3 regions of the Bacillus pfraonensis genome follow, and region 3 is predicted to be linked to each of the others. Evidence: riboswitches for the same ligand, from Rfam matches in the RefSeq annotation. Region 3 holds a riboswitch; each other region holds the start of a gene.

Evidence for each region. Region 3 has a riboswitch for S-adenosylmethionine ahead of KFD70_RS23425 (methionine ABC transporter ATP-binding protein). Riboswitches for the same ligand answer to the same signal wherever they lie in the genome.
Region 1: it holds a riboswitch for S-adenosylmethionine, as region 3 does, so the genes downstream of both, KFD70_RS11050 (MetQ/NlpA family ABC transporter substrate-binding protein) here and KFD70_RS23425 (methionine ABC transporter ATP-binding protein) in region 3, are expected to answer to the same signal.
Region 2: it holds a riboswitch for S-adenosylmethionine, as region 3 does, so the genes downstream of both, mtnK (S-methyl-5-thioribose kinase) here and KFD70_RS23425 (methionine ABC transporter ATP-binding protein) in region 3, are expected to answer to the same signal.

What each region holds. Positions count from the first base shown of each region.
Region 1 is NZ_JAHCDO010000009.1:226,770-230,033, forward strand. Features, by position in the region: gene KFD70_RS11035 (GNAT family N-acetyltransferase) at 1-182, shown strand, start outside; gene KFD70_RS11040 (GNAT family N-acetyltransferase) at 192-689, shown strand; gene KFD70_RS11045 (YdcF family protein) at 1,022-1,651, shown strand; SAM riboswitch class I at 1,822-1,912, shown strand; gene KFD70_RS11050 (MetQ/NlpA family ABC transporter substrate-binding protein) at 1,971-2,789, shown strand; gene KFD70_RS11055 (acyl-CoA dehydrogenase family protein) at 2,803-3,264, shown strand, end outside.
Region 2 is NZ_JAHCDO010000012.1:50,638-53,901, forward strand. Features, by position in the region: gene KFD70_RS13325 (pyridoxal phosphate-dependent aminotransferase) at 1-711, opposite strand, end outside; gene KFD70_RS13330 (carbon-nitrogen family hydrolase) at 726-1,592, shown strand; SAM riboswitch class I at 1,666-1,807, shown strand; gene mtnK (S-methyl-5-thioribose kinase) at 1,898-3,076, shown strand; gene mtnA (S-methyl-5-thioribose-1-phosphate isomerase) at 3,073-3,264, shown strand, end outside.
Region 3 is NZ_JAHCDO010000032.1:1,415-4,678, reverse strand. Features, by position in the region: gene KFD70_RS23435 (hypothetical protein) at 1-324, opposite strand, end outside; gene KFD70_RS23430 (cysteine hydrolase family protein) at 545-1,102, opposite strand; SAM riboswitch class I at 1,622-1,726, shown strand; gene KFD70_RS23425 (methionine ABC transporter ATP-binding protein) at 1,848-2,867, shown strand; gene KFD70_RS23420 (methionine ABC transporter permease) at 2,857-3,264, shown strand, end outside.

The sequences.
Region 1 (3,264 bases), on a different contig from region 3:
TACGAAATGAAAAAGCGCAGCGAGCGATTGAAAGGCTTGGTGCTGTAAAAGAAGGTGTACTACGAAATGAGAGAAAGTTACCGAGTGGCTATGTAAGGGATGCGGTAGTATATAGCATCATTTCGAGTGAGTGGCCAGTAGTGAAAGAGCAACTACTGAAAAAAATGGATTTACATAAATAGGAGGCATACATGACAAATATTGAAACAAAGAGACTAAAAATGATTCCCTTTACATTAGAACTTGTTGAGGCAACGATAAAAGGAAGAGAAGAGCTGCAAGAAATCATACCATATAAAGTATCTTTAGAATGGCCCATGCCTGATTATAAAGATATCTTGCCGTGGATTGCGGAAGGTTTACGAAAAAATCTAAAGCAAAGTAAATGGAGTGGGCTCATTATTCATAAGGAAGATAATCTAATTATTGGTGATATGGGTTGTAAAGGTGCACCTGATTCAAGGGATACAGTAGAGATTGGATATAGTATTGTGCCAGAATATCAAGGGAATGGCTATGCAACTGAAATGGCAAAAGCTTTCGTTGAATGGCTACAGCAGACTAATGAGGTGCAAATCATTAAAGCGGATTGTTTCAAGAGTAATATTGCCTCAAGTAAGGTTTTAGAAAAAACAGGATTCAAATGTGTACTGGAAGAACAGCATATGAAATATTGGATTATAAAGTAGATAGAAAAAAGAGGTGTGTTTCTATGAAATTAGGAAAATCACTTCTTTTTTCTTACAAAGTGATTCCTTTTTTTATATACTTTTGTTTCATCATTCCCTTCTGTGAAGAAATTCGTTACAATAGAGTTGTATGAGAAATTTTGTACATAAATCAAATTCATAAAATATGAACCACAAAAAATAGTAAATGAAAAATCCTCTATTTGAATGAAAACCCTTTATAGCACGAATCAATTGTTTAGAAACGTGCCTTCTTTCAAATGAACTCAAATATAATGATTTAAAATAGATTATTTTTTAGAAGTATGGATAATGCACGGGGGCCAGTACAAATGAAACAAAATAAAAAAAGTAAAAAAAGAAGAGTTTTGCAAGTGTTCTTACTCATGGTTAGTTCTATCATTCTATTTATAAGTTATGCAGCTTACGATATTTGGAGTTATCGTTTTAAAACAGATGAGGTGGATACAGATGCTGCTATTGTACTAGGGGCGGCTTCTTGGAACGGAAAACCGTCTCCTGTATTTCGTGAAAGAATCAATCATGCAATTTCTTTGTATAAGAATGGAAGTATTAAAAAAATTATTTTTACAGGTGGTACGAAATTTGAAGCAGAGCAGGAAGAAGCACGCACTGCGAAAGCGTATGCATTAAAGCATAACGTAAAGGATGAAGATATATTAATTGAAACACAGTCGCGTTTTACAGAAGATAATTTAAAGAATGCAAAGCAGGTCGGAATTGATAATGGCTTACATACATACACGATTGTAAGTGATCCTCTTCATATGAAGCGAGCGATGAAAATAGCGAAGCATATTGGGATGGATGCATATGCATCACCAACGCCAACGTCAGCGTATAAAACATTAGATACAGAAATTCCATTTTTCTTTAAAGAATTATGTTCTTATATTGGGTATGTTGCATCGTTACCTTTACGTATGTTGAAAGGCGATTAAAAAATAAAGAAAAGGATAGACAAAGGTAGAGTGGTTCTACGGAGTCTATCCTTTTTTATGCAAATATGATGCGGATTTTTTATGACTTTACAAATTATAGAAAATTTTTAAATAAAAAACCTTGTATTTTCATCGGAATAGTGACACAATAGAATGCATAATCAAATATAATCTTATCGAGAGAAGTGGAGGGAACGGCCCAATGAAACTTCAGCAACCTATCTGTTAATAAAAAAGGTGCTAATTCCGAGTAGATAAGAAGGAAAAGAGATGACAACCTTCTTATATGTAAGGTTGTTTTTTAGTAGGAGGAGAAGGGATGAAGCGTTTATTTTTTGCACTTGTAAGTATTGTATGTAGTTTATTTATTATTACTGGTTGTACGCAGAAATCAGGGGGCGATCAAAAAGAGATTCGTTTAGGCTTTACACCTGGCCCATATAGCGATCAAGTGAAAAAAGCAGTACAACCGTACTTAGAGAAAAAGGGGTACAAAATTAAAATTGTTGAGTTTAATTCACCAAACGAAACAAATCCAGCATTAACGAATAAGGATATTGATGCAAATATATTTCAAAGTACTGCTTTTATGAAGTCTTACGCAAAAGAAAATAATGCGAAAATTTCAAGTGTTATTCAAGTTCCATCAGCACCTCAAGGTGTATACTCTGAAAAACATAAATCATTAGATGATTTGAAAGATGGAATGAAGATTGGGGTACCAAATGATCCAGTTAATTTAGAACGAGCATTACGTATTTTAGAAGGGATTGGCTGGGTGAAATTAAAAGAAAATGTAAATATTTTAACAATCTCTGAAAAAGACATTACGTTTAAAAAGAAAGATTTCAAATTAGTACCGCTTGAATCACCACAGATCCCAAGAGCGATGAAAGACTTAGATTACGGTATTATTAACGGAAACCTTGTCATTTCATCTGGACATAAGTTAAAAGAAGCATTGGAATTAGAAAAAACACCTTCGCAACACAGAATTATTGTTACTGTTCGTGATGAAGATAAAGCAAAACAATTTGCGAAAGACTTAATTGAAGCGTACCATTCACCAGAATTTAAAAAGATGATTCAATCTGAAGAACAATTTGAAGGATTCGTGCTTCCTGATTACTTAAAGTAAAGGAGATCTTGATATGACATTATCATTTATAGAAACAGAAGAACAAGTTCTCGTATTGGAGAAACTAAAGGAGCTAGTTCCGCAATTTGCAGGAAGGGAACATCAACTGAGTGAACTCGGATCTTTTCCTTTTGAAAATATTAAAGAGTTGCAGCATATCGGTTATACGAAGTTAACATTACCAAAAGATGTCGGAGGAAAGGCCATTTCATTGTATGATTTTGTTTTATTTCAAGAAAAGATTGCAGAGGGAGACGGAGCAACAGCTTTATCAATCGGTTGGCATCTTGGAATAGTGAAAGAACTTGCGGAAAATCGCTCATGGAAACCTGAGATGTTTTCTTGGTTTTGTGAAGAAGTAAAAAAAGGCGCTCTTTTTAACCGGGCAGCAACTGAACCAAAGACAGGGAGTCCAACGCGGGGAGGAAAGCCAGAAACGCTCGCTGTCCAAAAAGGTGATAAGTGGATTATAAAT
Region 2 (3,264 bases), on a different contig from region 3:
ATAAATTTCAATGCCAACATCTTTTGCGCCGTTTGCTTGTAAGAAGCTAGTTGGTTTGTTGCCATCAAAGCCAATTGCTCCATAAGCGAAGTCGTGAACTACTAAAATATCATTTTCATGTGCAAATGATATTGTTTGTTCAAAGAACGTTTTTGATGCAATAGCACCAGTTGGATTATTAGGATAATTTAAAAACATCAATTTGGCTTGTTTGGCAATAGCATCATTAATTTTAGTGTAATCCGGTAAAAAATCATTTTCTGCTAATAATGGCATCGTCTCAAACTTTGCTTTCGCTAAAGCGACGCCTGATAAATAGTCAGGATATCCTGGATCAGGTACAAGTATTGTGTCACCAGGATTTGTAAAACAAAGCGGTAGTTCAACCAGCCCTGCTTTACCACCAAATAAGATAGCGACTTCTGTTTTAGGGTTTATTTTGACTCCGTATTCACGTTTATAGAATGTCGCAACGGCTTTTTTTAAGCTTTCATGTCCGCGGAATGGCGGGTATTTGTGATGAACTGTTTTTTCTGCTGCACGTTGTAAAGCTGTTACGATATGCGGCGGTGTTGGTTGATCTGGATTGCCTTGACCTAGATTGATAACATCATGCCCTGCTTCAACGACTTTGTTAACTTTTGCAACAAGTGAAGCAAAAAATTGTGTTGGTAATGATGTTGTAATCTCGGAAGGTTGAAAATGTTTCATACTTTCCACCTCTTTTGAAAGTTGTTACAATTCTAGTGACAAATGATATAACCTTTCTAAGTTTTTGTAAAGAAAAAATAATTGAAGATGGGGTCGATAGAATGAAAGTCGCATGTATTCAAATGGATATTGCTTTTGGTAATGTAAAAATAAATATTGAAAATGCAAAGAAAAAAATAGAAGAAGCGATGCAAGGAAACCCGGACATTATCGTATTACCAGAACTTTGGACGACTGGTTATGATTTAGAGAGAGTGCCGGAAATTGCAGATGGGGATGGTATTCAAACAAAGCAACTTCTTTCAGAATGGGCCCAACAATATTGTGTGAATATTGTTGGGGGGTCTATTGCGAAACAAACAAAGCACGGTGTTATGAATACGATGTATACAGTGAATCGGGAAGGAAAACTACAAAGTGAGTATAGTAAGGTTCATTTGTTCCAGTTGATGAATGAACATAACTATTTAATAGCAGGTGATAAAACAGGAGAATTTACATTGGATGGTGTACAGTGCGGTGGTGTCATTTGTTACGATATTCGTTTTCCAGAATGGCTGCGTGTTCATACTGTAAGAGGAGTAAATGTATTATTCGTTGTAGCAGAATGGCCGCTTGTTCGCTTAGCTCATTGGCGCTTACTTCTTCAAGCGAGAGCAATTGAAAATCAATGTTATGTGGTTGCATGCAATAGAGCAGGAGAGGATCCAAATAATGTGTTTGCTGGACATTCTCTAATTGTTAATCCATGGGGAGAAATTGTAGCAGAAGCAGGAGAAGAAGAGTCTATTTTGTATGGGAATGTAGAGTTAGAAAAAATTAAAGAAGTACGAAAGGGAATTCCTGTTTTTGCTGATCGACGTCCGGAATTATATAAATAAAAATATTGACAAATGATTTTTATTCTTGTTATATTCTGTAACAGAAACTTAAAAATTTGAATAAATCATGCAACTCTTATCAAGAGCAGGTGGAGGGATTTGGCCCGATGAAACCCAGCAACCGACCGTAATACCATTGTGAGATGGGGCGCTTATGCGCCAAAAAGGCACGGTGCTAATTCCAGCAGAAAGGATGGCTTTCTGACAGATAAGAGGGGAGAAGATCAACTTCAAACCTCTTTCTTCATGGAAAGAGGTTTTTCTTATAATGAAAAGCCTCTGAATTTAATAAAGGGGGATAAAAAATGGGATATTGTTCATTAACAAAAGAAACAGCAGTTGAGTATGTAAAAGAGCAGGGGTACTTTGAGCAAAAAGCAAAGGTGACTTGCCATGAAATAGGGGATGGAAATTTAAATTATGTATTCCGGCTCCATGATGGAGAACGCGGTATCATTGTAAAACAAGCTCTCCCGTATGCGAAAGTCGTTGGGGAAAGCTGGCCACTTTCGCTAAGAAGAGCCACAATTGAAAGTCAAGCATTGCAAGTTTTTGCGAAATATGTACCAGAATATGTTCCGAAAGTATATGGTCACGATGAAGAGTTAGCTGTAACGGTAATGGAGGATTTATCATCTCTTACTATTACTCGTAAAGGTTTGATTGAAGGGGAAGATTATCCACTTTTATCCCAGCATATTGGACGCTTTTTGGCACACGTTCTTTTTTATACGTCAGATTTTGGTCTATTAGCAGAAGAGAAAAGGGTGCTAGACGGAAAATTTGTAAATCCTGATCTTTGCAAAATTACAGAAGATCTTGTGTTTACAGATCCGTTTGGAAATTATGATACAAATAATTATGAGAAAGAATTACAGCCTACATTAGATGAACTTTGGTGTGATAAGAAATTGAAATTACAAGTAGCGCAGTATAAATATAAATTTTTAACGAGAAAAGAAGCACTAATTCATGGCGATTTACATACAGGTAGTATTTTTTCATCACCTTCTGAAACAAAGATAATTGATCCAGAGTTTGCAACATTTGGGCCATTAGGATTTGATCTAGGTCAATTTATAGCAAATTTATTATTAAATGCGCTATCAAGAGAAGAGAAGCGAAGTGTATTATTCTATCATATTGAAAAAACATGGAGTAATTTTGTAGAAGTATTTACAAAGCTATGGGTACTAGAAGGAGTAGAATCATATACAAAGGAGAAACAATGGCTTGCAATTGTACTGCAAAATATTTTTGCTGATGCAGTTGGATTTGCTGGGTGTGAAGTCATTCGTCGAACAATTGGATTAGCACACGTAGCAGATTTAGATGGAATTCAGGATAAGAATAGAAGAATTCAAACTAAAAAGCATGCATTAAACTTGGGCAGAGAACTATTGTTACATGAAACGACAGGTGCAGATACTCGATTGTTCCAAACGTTATTTCAATATATTGTTTCAGGGAAGGTGAAAGCATGATGACAACAGTTGCCATTCCGCGTTCTATAAGCTGGAAAGGAGATTCTATTGCATTATTAAATCAAACGAAATTACCGCATGTTGTAGAATATAAAACGTTAACCAGTATTGAGGATGTGTGGAAAAGTATTGTTATGTTAGAAGTGCGCGGGGCACCTGCAATTGGTATTACCGCCGCTTTTGGTTTA
Region 3 (3,264 bases):
TAACTCAATTGTATTCTCCTCTGTAAAATGGCTGGTTGTACACAGTGGACCTTTAAGCATTTTACCTACAAAATGATAGTGACCCATGTATAGAAGAATCTCGCTGTTTTCTGTTGGATATGCAGAGAGTCCTGCTGGTTTTGAGGGGGTAATTCCCAATAGAGAAAATATATCAGAAATTGCAGGCTTTAATTCATTAGAAGCTAATATATAATAATTTCTGCAATCCTGGCATTTACAAGTATCGAACTCTTTTTGATAAAATTCTCTTGTCTTCTCAATATCAACATCCAATATCCATTTCCCAATCTTAATTGGCTGCATGATTTTTCACCCCTCTATTCTTAACAATAAGAATCTCTAAATCATATTTATTATACAAAGAATAATACAAGATGAAGAGAAGTCAAAGAATAAGTTAATGGGAGTAAAGGTGCTGAGGAAAAAAAGTGAAAACAAGTTCGGGAGATTTTAAGCTACATTAGCCTATGAATAGCAGTATAAAAAATCATGTCTCTGTCAGTGAGGGACATGATTTTTTATTTCAGATGGAGTTTCTAAAACTTAAGAATTCTTCTGTACTCATAACATCTGCATATACGTCATTCAAACTTGCTAAAATTGTATTATGGATATAGACAGCAGGAATTGTAGCATTTTTAAAGAGGAGATCTTTTGTTGCGCATGCATCATGTACAACAGTGCAATGAAAACCGAAATCAAAAGCAGCTCTTACTGTAGCATCAATACACATATGAGTCATCATCCCGCATATAATCACATGTTCAATTTCTAAGTTTTGTAATTGCTCTAGTAGGTCTGTTTCCCGAAAGCTGTTTGGATAGTTTTTGAGAATAACTGTTTCATTTTTTAAGGGGCGAACATTTTTATGGATGTGGACACCTTCCGTGTTCGGGAGAAAAAAAGTAGCATTTTCTTTCATAGATACATGTTGGATATGAAATATAGGTTGATTCACTTCTCGAAAATGCTGGAGCAGTTGACTTGCATATTCGCTAGCTTCAACGGCACCGCGCAGTTCCATTTTACCATTTGGAAAATAATCATTTTGAATATCAACGAGTAAAAGGGCTGTTTTCATATGAACGATCGTCCTCCGTCTTTATTTCTTATTCATATAATGTTATTCCATTAACAGAGGATATTTTCCTTTGAGAAAGAAGATGTGAAGAAGAATTTTACATTCATGTAAAATTTGCTTTAGGATTTATCCCGCTATTTTAGGGCGGTAATACTCCCACCTCAAAATTCGGCGGGAGCAATGTCCAACTCTAGCGGCTAGAATCTCCGGTCGTTTCACCCCCTCGGACGAGGCGAAAAACGCCTCTCTGCCTAAGGCGCGGGCGTCCTGTGATTCTGAGCGAGCTGCTTCCGTTTTTCTAAAGAAATTAGATGGGAGATAAACTATCCGTAAAAGTCCGATTGGTGAGGGCTAATAATCAGTGGGGAAAATCAAATAGAAAGAAGTGTAATGGATATAATATCTTTCTGTTTTATAATCTTGTAGAAAATAAAAATATTATTTTCTAATATTTTTATTGACTCTAACTTTTCCGAGTTTTATAATAAAACTTAATTAAATGACAACTAAATTGATACACTCTTATCCAGAGAGGTGGAGGGACTGGCCCTATGATACCTCAGCAACGGGTTTTTGAATACCGTGCTAATTCCAGCAAGCTCTGAGAGGCTTGGAAGATGAGAAGATGTGAATGAGTATATAAGTGCTCTTCTTCTTATTTTTATTACGGATAAGAAGGAGGGCATTTTTTATTTTACCTCAAAGCTCTGCTTCAAGTTATTACAGCATATAGGAGGGGAAAGTAATGATTTCTTTTGAAAATGTAAGTAAAGTATATGAATCAGCCGGGCAATCCGTTCATGCCGTCGAAGATGTAACATTATCGGTTGATAAGGGTGAGATATTTGGTATTATCGGTTTCAGTGGAGCTGGAAAAAGTACACTGTTACGTTTAGTGAATATGTTAGAACGACCAACAGCGGGAACGATTTCGATAGATGATAAAGATATTACTTCCTTATCAACGAAGGAGTTACGAAAGCTAAGACAAAGAATCGGAATGATTTTTCAGAGTTTTAATCTATTTAATTCGAGAACCGTGTTTGGGAATATTGCTTATCCATTGAAATTAGCGAAATTGCCAAAGAATGAGATAAAAGAAAGAGTAAATGAGCTGCTAAAGTTTGTCGGACTAGAAGATAAAGCAAACTATTATCCAGAACAACTATCAGGTGGTCAGAAGCAACGCGTAGGGATTGCAAGAGCACTTGCAACGTCACCAGATATTCTCATTTGTGATGAAGCAACATCGGCACTAGATCCTGAAACAACAACAGAAATTTTGAATCTACTAAAGAAAGTAAACAAGGAATACAATTTAACAATTCTTCTTATTACACATGAAATGCAGGTTGTGAAAGAAATTTGTCACCATGTAGCCGTGATGGAAAAAGGAAAAGTGATTGAGGAAGGCACATTATTTGATGTTTTTACAAAGCCAAAAACAAAGACGACACAAAATTTCGTTCGATCTGTTATTAACGATCATTTACCGGAAAGTGTTCTTGCTAAAATCCAAAATGGTGGACAGATTTATCGCTTAACATTTACTGGAGAAGAGACAGGACAACCGATATTATCGTATATTGCGAAAAATTATAACGTTGATGTAAATGTTCTTTATGGAAATATTATTGAACTCCAAAATATTTTATTTGGAAATCTTCTTGTAGAACTACAAGGTGAACAGAAAGAAATTCAAAAAGCATTACAACATCTAAGACTGCAAGTGCAGTTGAAGGAGGTAGAAGCTCATGCGAGTTGATTGGAGTATATTTTGGCCTCGTATATTAGATGCGACAGGGGATACCCTCTTGATGGTAATTGTAACCCTTATATTTGCCACAATACTTGGTATACCTCTAGGTTTACTTTTGTATGTTACAAGAAAAGGGAATTTTTTAGAAAACAAACTGGTCTTTTCTATTCTTAATATTGTTATTAATACGATTCGTCCCATTCCATTTATTATCTTTTTAGTAGCATTAAGTCCTTTAACGCGCACTGTTATCGGAACAACAATCGGAACGGCAGCAGCAATCTTTCCAATGACGCTGGTTGCTTCAATTGGGATTGCAAGAATGGTTGAAACAAACCTTGTTTCGGTACCAAAGGGAGTTATTGAAGCAGCACAAGCAATGGGTGCATCACCATTAAGAATT